One region of the Serratia sp. FDAARGOS_506 genome, then DNA from elsewhere that is predicted to be linked to it. Evidence: riboswitches for the same ligand, from Rfam matches in the RefSeq annotation. Region 1 holds a riboswitch; the other holds the start of a gene.
What was found. A riboswitch is a leader RNA that binds a small molecule or an ion and turns the genes downstream of it on or off. The one in region 1 is predicted to bind thiamine pyrophosphate.
Positions count from the first base shown of each region.

Region 2: it holds a riboswitch for thiamine pyrophosphate, as region 1 does, so the genes downstream of both, tenA (thiaminase II) here and thiB (thiamine ABC transporter substrate binding subunit) in region 1, are expected to answer to the same signal.

Region 1 covers NZ_CP033831.1:2,181,539-2,187,172, forward strand. Annotated here, with positions in the region: gene ilvB (acetolactate synthase large subunit) at 1-109, opposite strand, end outside; gene ivbL (ilvB operon leader peptide IvbL) at 221-334, opposite strand; gene thiQ (thiamine ABC transporter ATP-binding protein ThiQ) at 423-1,127, opposite strand; gene thiP (thiamine/thiamine pyrophosphate ABC transporter permease ThiP) at 1,114-2,721, opposite strand; gene thiB (thiamine ABC transporter substrate binding subunit) at 2,697-3,683, opposite strand; TPP riboswitch at 3,741-3,859, opposite strand; gene sgrR (HTH-type transcriptional regulator SgrR) at 3,897-5,558, opposite strand.
Region 2 covers NZ_CP033831.1:4,546,330-4,551,963, forward strand. Annotated here, with positions in the region: gene EGY12_RS22025 (GlxA family transcriptional regulator) at 1-562, opposite strand, end outside; gene EGY12_RS22030 (SDR family NAD(P)-dependent oxidoreductase) at 689-1,423, opposite strand; gene EGY12_RS22035 (LLM class flavin-dependent oxidoreductase) at 1,437-2,459, opposite strand; TPP riboswitch at 2,610-2,712, shown strand; gene tenA (thiaminase II) at 2,775-3,458, shown strand; gene EGY12_RS22045 (ABC transporter ATP-binding protein) at 3,455-4,195, shown strand; gene EGY12_RS22050 (ABC transporter permease) at 4,192-4,959, shown strand; gene EGY12_RS22055 (ABC transporter substrate-binding protein) at 4,995-5,634, shown strand, end outside.

The DNA.
Region 1 (5,634 bases):
CGCCGGGAATGCCGGCGACGGTGGTAATGCCCTGCCGCTCCAGCAGATGAACGATCAATTGTGCGCCGGTGAAGCTGGTGCCCGGTTGAGGTGAGCCCGAAGTTGCCATGTTCCTGTCCTTTCTCAAGGCCGGTGAGCTTTTCTGGGCAGGGTGCTAAAACAAGAAACCCCGCCCGGTTTGCGCCGGCGGGGTTTGGGAATCGATGCGTTGATTCGGACCCTACGGCGCATTGCCGACGACCACCACCACACGCACGACGACCACCGCGGCTGGTAGCGCGGTAACTAGTAGGGTCGAAGTCAGCGAAGATGCGATCACAGGGAACCTTATCATCAGTAAAAAAAGTCAGGTTTTTATAAAAACACAGGCGCAAAATTCACACAACAGGTTTATCGGCGCAGCATAAAAAACGCGCGTTAGATCACGCTTTACCCGAAATGCCCAGCACGCGCGCTTCCGGCGCGCTGCCGTCCAGCAGGGCCTGCGTTGGGCCGTCGTAGTAGATGCGCCCATCGACCACCAGCAGCGTGCGCGGCGCGATGCGCGCGGCGTCGTCGAGGTTGTGCGACACCATCAGCAGCGTCAGGTTACGCTGTTCGCACACCGTCTGCAGCAGCTGCAGCATCTCGTTGCGCAGCGCCGGATCGAGCGCCGAGAAAGGCTCGTCGAGCAGCAGGATCGGCCGTTGGCGAATCAAACAACGCGCCAGCGCGGCGCGCTGACGCTGACCACCGGAAAGCTGCGACGGCAGGCGCTCCAGGTGCTCCTCCAGGCCGACCTGACGGGCGATATGCTCCCGCTGTTGGCGCTGTTGCTCAGTCAAGCGCAGACCGGGATCCAACCCCAGCCCGATGTTCTGCGCCACCGTCAGGTGCGCGAACAGGTTGTTCTCCTGAAACAGCATCGACACCGGCCGTTTGGCCGGCGGCGTGGCGGTATGGTCTTCGCCGTTCAGCTGCAGCCGGCCGCTGGCCGCCGGCAGGAAACCTGCGATCAAACTCAGCAGGGTGCTTTTACCGGCGCCGCTGGGGCCGAGCACCGCGACGCGCTCGCCCGGCCGGATGCGCAGATCAAAGCGCATCGGCAGGTGTTCATACAGATAGGTCAGTTTTTCAAGCGTCAGCATGGCGCCCCGGTAAGCGTTCGATCAGGGTAAACAACAGGAAGCACAGCAGCAGCAACAGCAGCGCGGTCACCGCCCCGTCGTTGCTGCGATAGGCGCCAATCTGCTGATACAGGTAAAAAGGCAGGGTACGGAAATGCTCGTTGCCAAACAAGGCGACCACCCCGAAATCGCCGATCGACAGCACGCAGGCGAAGGCCAGCGCCTGCGCGAGCGGGCGGCGCAGCGCGCGCAGTTCTATCAGCCGCAGCCGTTGCCAGCCGTGGATATCCAGCGACAGGCACAGCGGGTTGTAACGTTCGGCGAGGTCGCGCATCGGATTCTCCAACACCTTCAGTGCATAGGGCACCGCCATCAGCGCATTGGTGAGGATCACCAGCGCATAGGGCGACTGCGGCAGTCCGATCGTATCGCTCAGCAACAGGAAGAAGCCGGTAGCCAGCACGATGCCGGGCATCGCCAGGATCACCATGCCGCTCAGCTCCAGCGCCTGGCCGCCGCGCAGATGCTGCCGCAGTTTCAACTCGCGGCTGCTCCACAGCAGCATCATCGTGAGCGCCACGCACAGCAGTCCGGCGCCAAGGGCGATGCGCAGCGACGTGAACAGCGCCTGCCACAGCACCGGCTGGCGCAGCACGCTGACGACGGCCTGATTGGCGCCGTCGGCGATCACCGCCAGCAGGGGCGGCAGCAGCAGCAGCAGTGCGGCGGCGATCAACAGAAAATCGCCGACGCGCCGCCACAGGCTGTCTTCCGGGTTGCGCCAGCGCTGGGCGTGGGTATGGCCCACCGGCAGCGCCTGGCTTAGGCGCTGGCTGATCAACACCAGCCCCAGACAACAGCTTAACTGGATCAGCGCCAGCATGGCAGCGCGGCCCAGATCGTAGTCGTAACTCAGCGCCTGATAGATAGCCAGTTCGATGGTGGTGGCCTGCGGCCCGCCGCCCAGCGACAGCACGGTGGCGAAGCTGGCGAAGCACAGCATGAAGATCAACGCGCCGCTCGGCAGGATCTGGCGGCGCAGCGCCGGCCATTCAACGAAGCGGAACTGCTGCCAGCCATTCATGCCCAGCTGGGCGGCCAGCTGGCGCTGCTCTACCGGGAGATTCTCCAGCGCCTGCAGCAACAGGCGGGTGGCCAGCGGCAGGTTAAAAAACAGGTGCGCCAGCAGAATGCCCTGCAGGCCATAGGGCGAGAAGCCATACTCGACGCCCAGCCAGCCGCACAGCGCCGCCAGCCAGCCCTGGCGCCCATAGACGCTGAGCAGACCGAACACTGCCACCAGTACCGGCAGTACCAGCGTCATGGCGCACAGCCGCAGCAGCAGCTGCCGGCCGGGGAAACGGCGGCGATAGAGCGCGCGCGCCAGCAGAACGGCGGGCAGCACCGAAATCAGCGCCGACAGCAGCGCTTGCCAGAAGGTGAAACGCACCACGTGCCACAGGTAACTGTCCTGCCACAGGCCGCGCCAGTCGCTGTCCGGCGCGTGACGCCACAGCGAGCCCATCGCCAGCGCGGCGACCAGCAGGATCACGCCGGCGGCCAGCAGCCCCGGCCAGAGCCAGCGGGGGATCAGCGGCTGACGGCGGCTTGCCATGCCCGGATCCACCCGCCGCGTTGTTTGGCCACCTCTTCGGCGCTGTATTGCAGCGCGGTATGCGGCACGTTCATCTGTTCAAAGCCGGCGGGCAGCGGGGTGTTGATCACCGGATACATCCAGTTGCCGGTCGGGATGGTGTTCTGGAACGCCGGCGTGACCATGAACTGCATGAAACGCTCCGCCAGCTCGGGCTGTTTGGCGGCCTTCAGCTTGCCTGCCACTTCCACCTGCAGGTAGTGGCCTTCGCTGAACGTGGCGGCGGCGTAGAGATCTTTTTTCTCTTCGATCAGGTGATAGGCGGGAGAGGTAGTGTAGCTGAGCACCAGATCGCCTTCCCCTTTCAGGAACAGGCCGTAGGCTTCGCTCCAGCCTTTGGTGACGGTGACGGTCTTCTTCGCCAGCTGCTGCCAGGCGGCCGGCGCCTTGTCGCCATACACTTTTTGCATCCACAGCAGCAGGCCGAGGCCCGGCGTGCTGGTGCGCGGATCTTCGTAGATCACTTTCCAGTTGCTATCGCTGCTGACCAACTCCTGCAGGCTCTTCGGTGGGTTCTTCAGTTTTTCTTTGTTGTAGACGAAGGCGAAGTACCCATAGTCGTAAGGCACGAAGGTCGTGTCCTGCCAGCCGCCCGGCACCGTCAGTTTGGCGGTGTCGACGCCGCTCGGCGCGAACAGGCCGGTTTGCTGCGCCGCCTGCAACAGGTTGTTGTCCAGCCCCAGCACCACGTCGGCGGCGCTGTTCTTGCCTTCCATGCGCAGGCGGTTCAGCAGCGAGACGCCGTCTTCCAGCGCGACGAACTTCAGTTCACAGCCGCACTCGGCTTCGAAGGCTTTTTTCACCGCCGGGCCAGGGCCCCAGTCGGCGGCGAAAGAATCGTAGGTGTAAACCGTCAGCGTCGGCTTGGCGAACACCGGCGCGGCACACAGCAGCAAGAAGCAGGGCAGATATGTTTTGACCACGTTGCACTCCTGAAAAATAAGGGGGCAAGGGCATCTGAGGGGGCGAGGCGGCGTCGCCGGTTCGCTGGGCTCAAATCCCTCCGCCGGTATTGACCGGATCAGGTTCGACGGGTGTGCTCTCAGCGGAAAATCGGGCTTATCACGCGGCCCGACTTACCGCACCCCGTTGAGACGGCGCTATTGTAAAGATTAACCGACCCGGGCGAAAGGCGCTTATGCCTCCGGCGGGGCAAACCAGGCGGACTTGAAGTCGAACCAGCCGAGGGTGTTCATCCGCACGCCGCGCATGCTGCGCTGGCCGTGCAGCTGCAGCCAGTGGTGAAACAGCGGATGCAGCTGGTGATTGCTGACCAGGCGCTGGCAGAACTCCGCCAGCGGCAAGCGGTTGGCGCGCCACAGCGCTGCGTCCTGCGCCAGATCCTCGTTCATGCAGTGCTGCATCAGCGGCAGTTCGTACAGCGTGGCGAACAACGAAAACTCCAGCGGCAGATAGAAGTTGGCGCTACCAAGCCACAGATCGCTGCGCGCGTCGCCCTGGTGCCAGATGGCGTAATCCACGCTTTGCACGATCAGGCGGATGCCGTGCTGCGCCAGCAGCGGTTCGATCGCCTGGCGAATGGCGTGAAACTCCGAATGTTCATTGAAGTGGGTCATCGTCAGTTCGGTCAGGCCCGCGGGTTTGGGTTGCTGCGCCAGCGTGCGGTTGTGGTGCCAGCGCGGGAGCAGGCCGTACGCCGGCGACCAATAGCGCTGGTACAGCGGCCCAGCGTTGCTCAGCAGCGAAATGGGGTTGATCAATTCGCATAGCCAACTGCGAATGGCGGGGTCGGCAGCCAGCGGTGAACGCTGATCGAACAGCAGGAAATAGCAGCCCTCTTCCAGCCGGCTTTCCAGTTCGTTTTTGCCGGTTTCATCGCCCTGCAGCTGCACGCCCGAGTGTACCAGCTCTTCGGAGAACTCCGGCAGCACCCAGATGTTCACCTCGTCGATCAGCGCCCGGTAGCCAAAATAGTCGTCGAAGGCGTGGATCTTCATCTGGCTGGGATGGTTGCGCACCACGCGGTAGGGGCCGGTGCCGACCGGATGGCGGGCGAAGTCCGGCAGCTCGCGCCATTCACGCGGCAGGATCATGGCCTGCACGCTGCCCAGCAGCCAGGGCAACCAGTGGTCGGGGCTGCGCAGATGCACGTCGATAACGAACGGTGTCGGCGAGGTGACGCTCTCGATATGCGAGAACAGCGGTTGCGAGGTCAGACGCGAGAGGGAAGTGATGACATCCGCCATCTCCAGCTCGCGGCCATGATGAAAATGGATCGCCGGGCGCAGATAAAACCGCCAGTGCAGCGGCGTCAGCGCCTGCCAATGGTGAGACAGATCGGATTCCAGTTCCCCGTTTTCCTCATTTATGCGCGTCAGGCCATTGAAGATCTGGCGTGCCAAATGGGTCTCCGAACGCCGCAGCGCCGATCCGGGCAGCAGGTTGTACAGCTGCCGGTAGTAGAGCACCCGCAGGATGTGTTTCCCCTGGCGGAAGCTGCGCCCCAGCTGCGACAGCAGCATTTGGCGTACCACGTTTTTGTCGCCCACCAGCTGTACCAATTGATCGATGCGGTCCTGTTCCAGCAGCTCCTCGGCCCGCTGTTGCTGCAGCGCCAGGCCGGTGTAATGGAAGGTTAATCGTGAACGCTTGCCGCGCCCCGACTCCGCCTGCCAGGTAAGCCAGCCCTCCCGCTGCATGGCGCTCAACAGAGAGCGCACGTGGCGCCGCGAGCAGCTCAGCACCTCCGCTAGCGCCTGCAGCGTGGTGTCGGTGGTTTCACCGTGGCAGCGCTGCCACAGACGGATGAACTGCTGCTGCAATCGGGATGTGGACATAAAAGAGGAACGCTCCTGCCTCAACTCGTCAATTTTTCTTTCCCTATATTACGCCGATAATTTTCATCAATGAAAG
Region 2 (5,634 bases), 2.4 Mb from region 1:
CCACTTCGCGCGCCTGCACGAAACCATAGTCGTCTTCCACCAGCGCCAGCGTCAGGTCGAAGCCGGAACTGACGCCGCCGGAGGTCCAGATCGGCCCGTCCTGCACGTAGATTGGGCCATTCTCGACCTGCACCCGCGGGAAGCGCGCCTGCAGCGTTTCCGCCAGCCGCCAGTGGGTGGTCGCCCGCCGTCCGTCCAGCAATCCGGCCTCGGCCAGCAGCAGAGCCCCGCCGCAGACCGAGGCGATTCGGCGCGCCTGCGGGGCCGCCCGGCGCAGCCAATCCGCCACCAGGGCGCCCTCTGCTTCGGTCGCCCCTTTGCCGGCGACGATGACGGTATCGCGCGGCAGTGCCGGATCGAGATCCGCCAGGCGATGATCGGCCAACAGGCTCAGCCCGGACAGACCGTGTATCACCCGATGGGATTGCGTGGTGGCGACCGCGATCTGATACAGCGGCGCCTCGGCAGGGCTCAGACGGTTGGCCTGCATCAGGATATCGGCGATGCCCGCCGCTTCGAACAGCATGCCCCCTTCAGGGACGATAATCAGGAATGTATGCATGGCGATAATAGGAAGAACGAGCAAAACAGGTCATGCAGCCACTGTATAAGAAAAACCTCGCCGGTTCATCCTGCGGGCATAAAAAAGCCCGCCGATAACCTCGACGGGCCTGGAAGGAATAGCCATTCAAGCCTGCGGCAGGCTCACTCCGCTGACGCGCGCTAACTGCGCCAGCAGCGCCGTTTGAAACGCCTCGTCGTGCACCGCGGCATGGGGATCGAACCGTTGCTGATGGTGCCAATAACCGCCGGTCGCCAGGGCCTGCGGCTCATCGCTGGTCACCAACCACACCTGCGTCACATGTCCCAACGCCAGATCGTCGGGCGCATCCGCGCCGCCCATTTTGGTCGGCACCCAGCCGGGATCGACCGCGCTGCTGATGACGCCGGGCCACAGGCGCGCCACGGCGGCGGCCAGCGCGGTGACGAACAGTTTGCTGTCCGAATAGGAACCGGCTGCGCCGCCGAGCCAGTCTACGCCGTTCAGTTCCGGCACGCCGTCAAAGTGCATGCTGCTGCTCAGGTAGACGATGCGCTTGGGGCGTTCGATCAGGGCCGTCAGCAGGTAAGGCGCAATCACGTTCACCGGCATCACCTGCGGCCCGGTAAACATACCGGCGTTGTGGATCACCGCGTCCGGGCGGCCGAGGCGATTGACCTGCTCGGCGAGCAGCCGGATCTGCTGCACATCGGACAGATCGCCGATCGCGGCCTGCGCGCCGCGATCCAGCAGATCGCGCACCGCGTCCAAACGGCCGGGCTCACGCGCATGCAAAATCACCTGATGCCCTTCGTCCAACAGCGTTTGCGCGGCGGCGCGGCCCAGCCCGTCTACCGAGCCGGTAATGAAAATGCGTGACATGCCACTCCTCCGTTTAGCGCCAGCCGAGCGCCGGCGCGACATGGGTTAAAATCGATTCGATGACGTGGGCGTTGTACTCCACGCCCAGCTGGTTAGGCACGGTCAGCAGCAGCGTATCCGCTTCGGCGATGGCCTCGTCCTGCGCCAGCTGTTTTATCAGCTCGTCCGGCTCGGCGGCATAGCTGCGGCCAAAGATCGCCCGGGTCTGCGCGTCGATATATCCCAGCTGATCGCCCTCCTTGCCACCGCCGCCGAAGTAGTTGCGATCCCGCTGATCCACCAGCGCGAAGATGCTGCGGCTCACGGAAACCCGCGGCTCGTGCGTATGGCCGGCCTCTTGCCAGGCGGCGCGGTAGGCGCGGATCTGCTTGGCCTGCTGAATGTGGAAAGGTTCGCCGGTCTCGTCGTTCTTGAGCGTCGAACTTTGCAGGTGCATGCCGAGCTTCGCCGCCCAGACGGCGGTGGCGTTCGAACCGGCACCCCACCAGATGCGGTCGCGCAGCCCGGCGGAAAACGGCTCCGGCCGCAGCAGCCCGGGCGGATTCGGGAACATCGGCTGCGGATTGGGTTCGGCGAACCCTTCACCGCGCAGCGCTTCCAGGAACACTTCGGTATGGCGGCGGGCCATGTCCGCGTCGCTCTCGCCGTCGGCCGGGGCATAGCCGAAATAGCGCCAGCCGTCGATCACCTGCTCCGGCGAGCCGCGGCTGATGCCGAGCTGCAGCCGCCCACCGGCGATCAGATCCGCCGCGCCGGCGTCTTCCACCATGTACAGCGGGTTTTCATAGCGCATGTCGATCACGCCGGTGCCGATTTCGATACGTTGGGTTTTGGCGCCGATGGCGGCCAACAGCGGGAACGGCGATCCCAGCTGGCGCGCAAAGTGGTGTACGCGAAAATAGGCGCCGTCCGCCCCCAGATCTTCGGCGGCGACCGCCAGATCGATGGACTGCAGCAGCGCATCCGCCGCGGAACGGGTGCCGGACTGGGCGGAAGGCGACCAGTGGCCGAACGAGAGAAAACCAATCTTTTTCATCGGGAATCGTCCTCAAAGGCAGAATCATCGGCCTACAGTGACAAAAAGCGCGCGCTCTGCGCCAGTAAAATCGCCCACGATCGCACTAAACGAACCGATTGCCGCCGCGCCGCCCGGCGATTGTAATCAAAAAACAAATGTCGTATAACAAGCAGCTCCGAGGGGTGTCCTGTTACGGGCTGAGATGGCGCAAGCCGAACCCTTTGAACCTGATCTGGGTCATGCCAGCGAAGGGACGGTTAGGTAACAACGCTCTCACCCGTTGCCTGTTCATACCCCAGCGTGCCCGGATCTCCACTGACTCAAGGAGGTCCCATGTCCATCACCACCCTGTTCGAAAACGGTCTTTACGGCCGGCTGCGCCAACATGCCGGCAGCCACTGGCAGGACTACGTCGAGCACCCGTTTCTGCAGCAGCTCGCCGCCGGCACCTTGCCCGAACGCGCTTTTCGCCGCTACCTGACCCAGGACTACCTGTTCCTGCTGCACTTCGCCCGCGCCTACGCGCTGCTGGTCAGCAAGCTGCGTACCCTGCCGGAGATGCGCGCCGCCACCGCCTCGCTTAACGGCATCGTCGCCGAACTGCCGCTGCACGTGGCCTACTGCGCCGAATGGGGGCTGAGCGAAGCGCAGATCGCCGCCCAGCCGGAAGCGGCGGAGACCATGAACTACACCCGTTACGTGCTGGATATCGGCCATGCCGGCGACGCCCTCGATCTGCTGGCCGGCCTGCTGCCCTGCGTGGCCGGCTATGCCGAAATTGGCCTGCGGCTGCTGCACGATCCCGCCACCAAGATGGAGGGCAATCCTTACGCCTCCTGGATCCGCAACTACGGCGACGAGGGCTATCTGGCCGGCGTGCGTGCCGCCATCGAGCTGCTCGAGACCGTCGGTCATCAGCGTGGCGCGCAAAGCCGCCTCACTGAGCTGGCGCAGATTTTCACCACCGCCACCCAGTTGGAATCGGCTTTTTGGCAGATGGGGCTGAACGCCTCATGACCTCCCCGCTTCTCCCGCCCGGCATTCAGGTGCGGGATCTCAGCCTGCGTTTCGGTCAGAAAATCGTCTTTGATCGGCTGAGCTTCGACATCGCCGGCGGCAGCTTCGTCGCCCTGCTCGGCGCCAGCGGCGCCGGCAAAACCAGTTTGCTGAAGATCATCGCCGGCCTGGAACGGGCCACCTCGGGCACGGTAGCCGGCAGCGACGGCCAGCCGATCGCCGGGCGCATCGCCTATATGGGGCAAAAAGATCTGCTCTACCCGTGGCTGACCATCGAAGAGAACGTCGCCCTCGGCTCGCGGCTGCGCGGCGAAACACCGGACCGGGCGTGGGCGGCACACCTGCTGGAGCGCGTGGGCCTGGCCGCGCATGGCCGCAGCCTGCCCGCCTCGCTGTCCGGCGGGATGCGCCAGCGCGCTGCCATCGCCCGCACGCTCTACGAACGCCAGCCGATCGTGCTGATGGACGAACCCTTTTCCGCGCTGGACGCCATTACCCGCGCCGAGATCCAGAGCCTGGCCGCCGAACTGCTGGCGCAAAACACCGTGCTGCTGATCACCCACGATCCGATGGAGGCCTGCCGCCTGAGCCACCGGCTGCTGGTGCTGTCGCCCTGGCCGCTGGGCCTCGACGACACCCACCGCATCAGCGGGCAACCGCCGCGCGCACCGGATGACGCCGACCTGCTGAAAAGCCAGGCCGAACTGCTCCAACAGCTGGTGAGGGCAGCGCAATGAATATCGCCAAAGAACGTGGGCTTACCCGCCTGCGGCGTGGGCTGACGGTGTTTGCCGGCCTGCTGCTGCTGTGGTGGTTGGCGGTGCAAAGCGGCATTCCGGCCTTTCTGCTGCCCACGCCGGGCGCGGTGGCGCAGGCGCTATGGGACGGGCGCAGCTATCTCGCCTGGCACACGCTGGTCACCGCTTCGGAAATCGTCAGCGGGCTGGCGCTGGGCGTACTGCTCGGCGCCGCGCTTGCGCTGTGCATGATCTTCTCGCCGCGCCTGCAGCGCTGGCTGATGCCGCTGGTGCTCACCAGCCAGGCGATACCGGTGTTCGCCCTGGCCCCGCTGCTGGTGCTGTGGTTCGGCTTCGGCATGAGCGCCAAGGTGGCGATGGCGGTACTGGTGATCTTCTTCCCGGTAGTGTCGGCCTTCTTCGACGGGCTGCGCCGGGTCAACAACGACTATCTCGATCTGGCGCGCACGATGCGCGCTTCGCGCTGGGCGCAGCTGCGGCACGTGCGGCTGATGGCTGCGCTGCCGGCCTTCGGTTCCGGCCTGCGCATGGCCGCCGCGGTCGCGCCGATCGGCGCCATCATCGGCGAATGGGTCGGCTCGGCCGAAGGGCTGGGCTACGTGATGCTTAACGCCAACGCGCGTATGCAGACCGACATCTGCTTCGCCGCGCTGTTTATTTTGGTGCTGATGACTGTGCTGCTGTGGACTGCGGTGGATGCGCTGCTGCGGCGCCTGATCGCCTGGGCGCCGGAAAACGACTGATGATTGCAACCATAACCAGGGATAAAGGAACGACCATGATCAAACAAACCGTTTGCGGGCTGCTGCTGGGCGCCGCCATCACCGGCCAGGCCGGCGCGGCCGAAAAGCTGACGCTGGTGCTCGACTGGTACATCAACCCCGATCACGCACCGATTATGGTGGCCGAGCAGATCGGCGCCTTCAAGGCCGAAGGGCTGGACGTCAAGATCGTGCCGCCGTCCGATCCGGCGCTGCCGCCGCGGCTGGTGGCCGCCAAACAGGCAGACCTCGCCATCACCTATCAACCGCAGCTGCACTTCTTCGCCGATCAGGGCCTGCCGCTGATGCGGGTCGGCACGCTGATCAACACACCGCTGAATACGGTGATCGCGCTGGATAAAAACATCACCTCACCGGCGGATCTCAAAGGCAAAACGGTGGGTTACTCGGTCAGCGGCATCGAACAAGCGACGCTGGCCACCATGGTCGAACACGAGCACCTCAAACCGCAGGACATCAAGCTCATCAACGTCAACTTCCAGCTGACCAGCGCCCTGCTGGCGGGCCAGGTCGATGCGGTGATCGGCGGCTACCGCAACATCGAAGCGCTGGAGCTGAAGCTGCAGGGTAAGACGCCGGTGGTGTTCAACGTCGAAGATTACGGCGTGCCGGCCTACGACGAACTGATCATCGTCG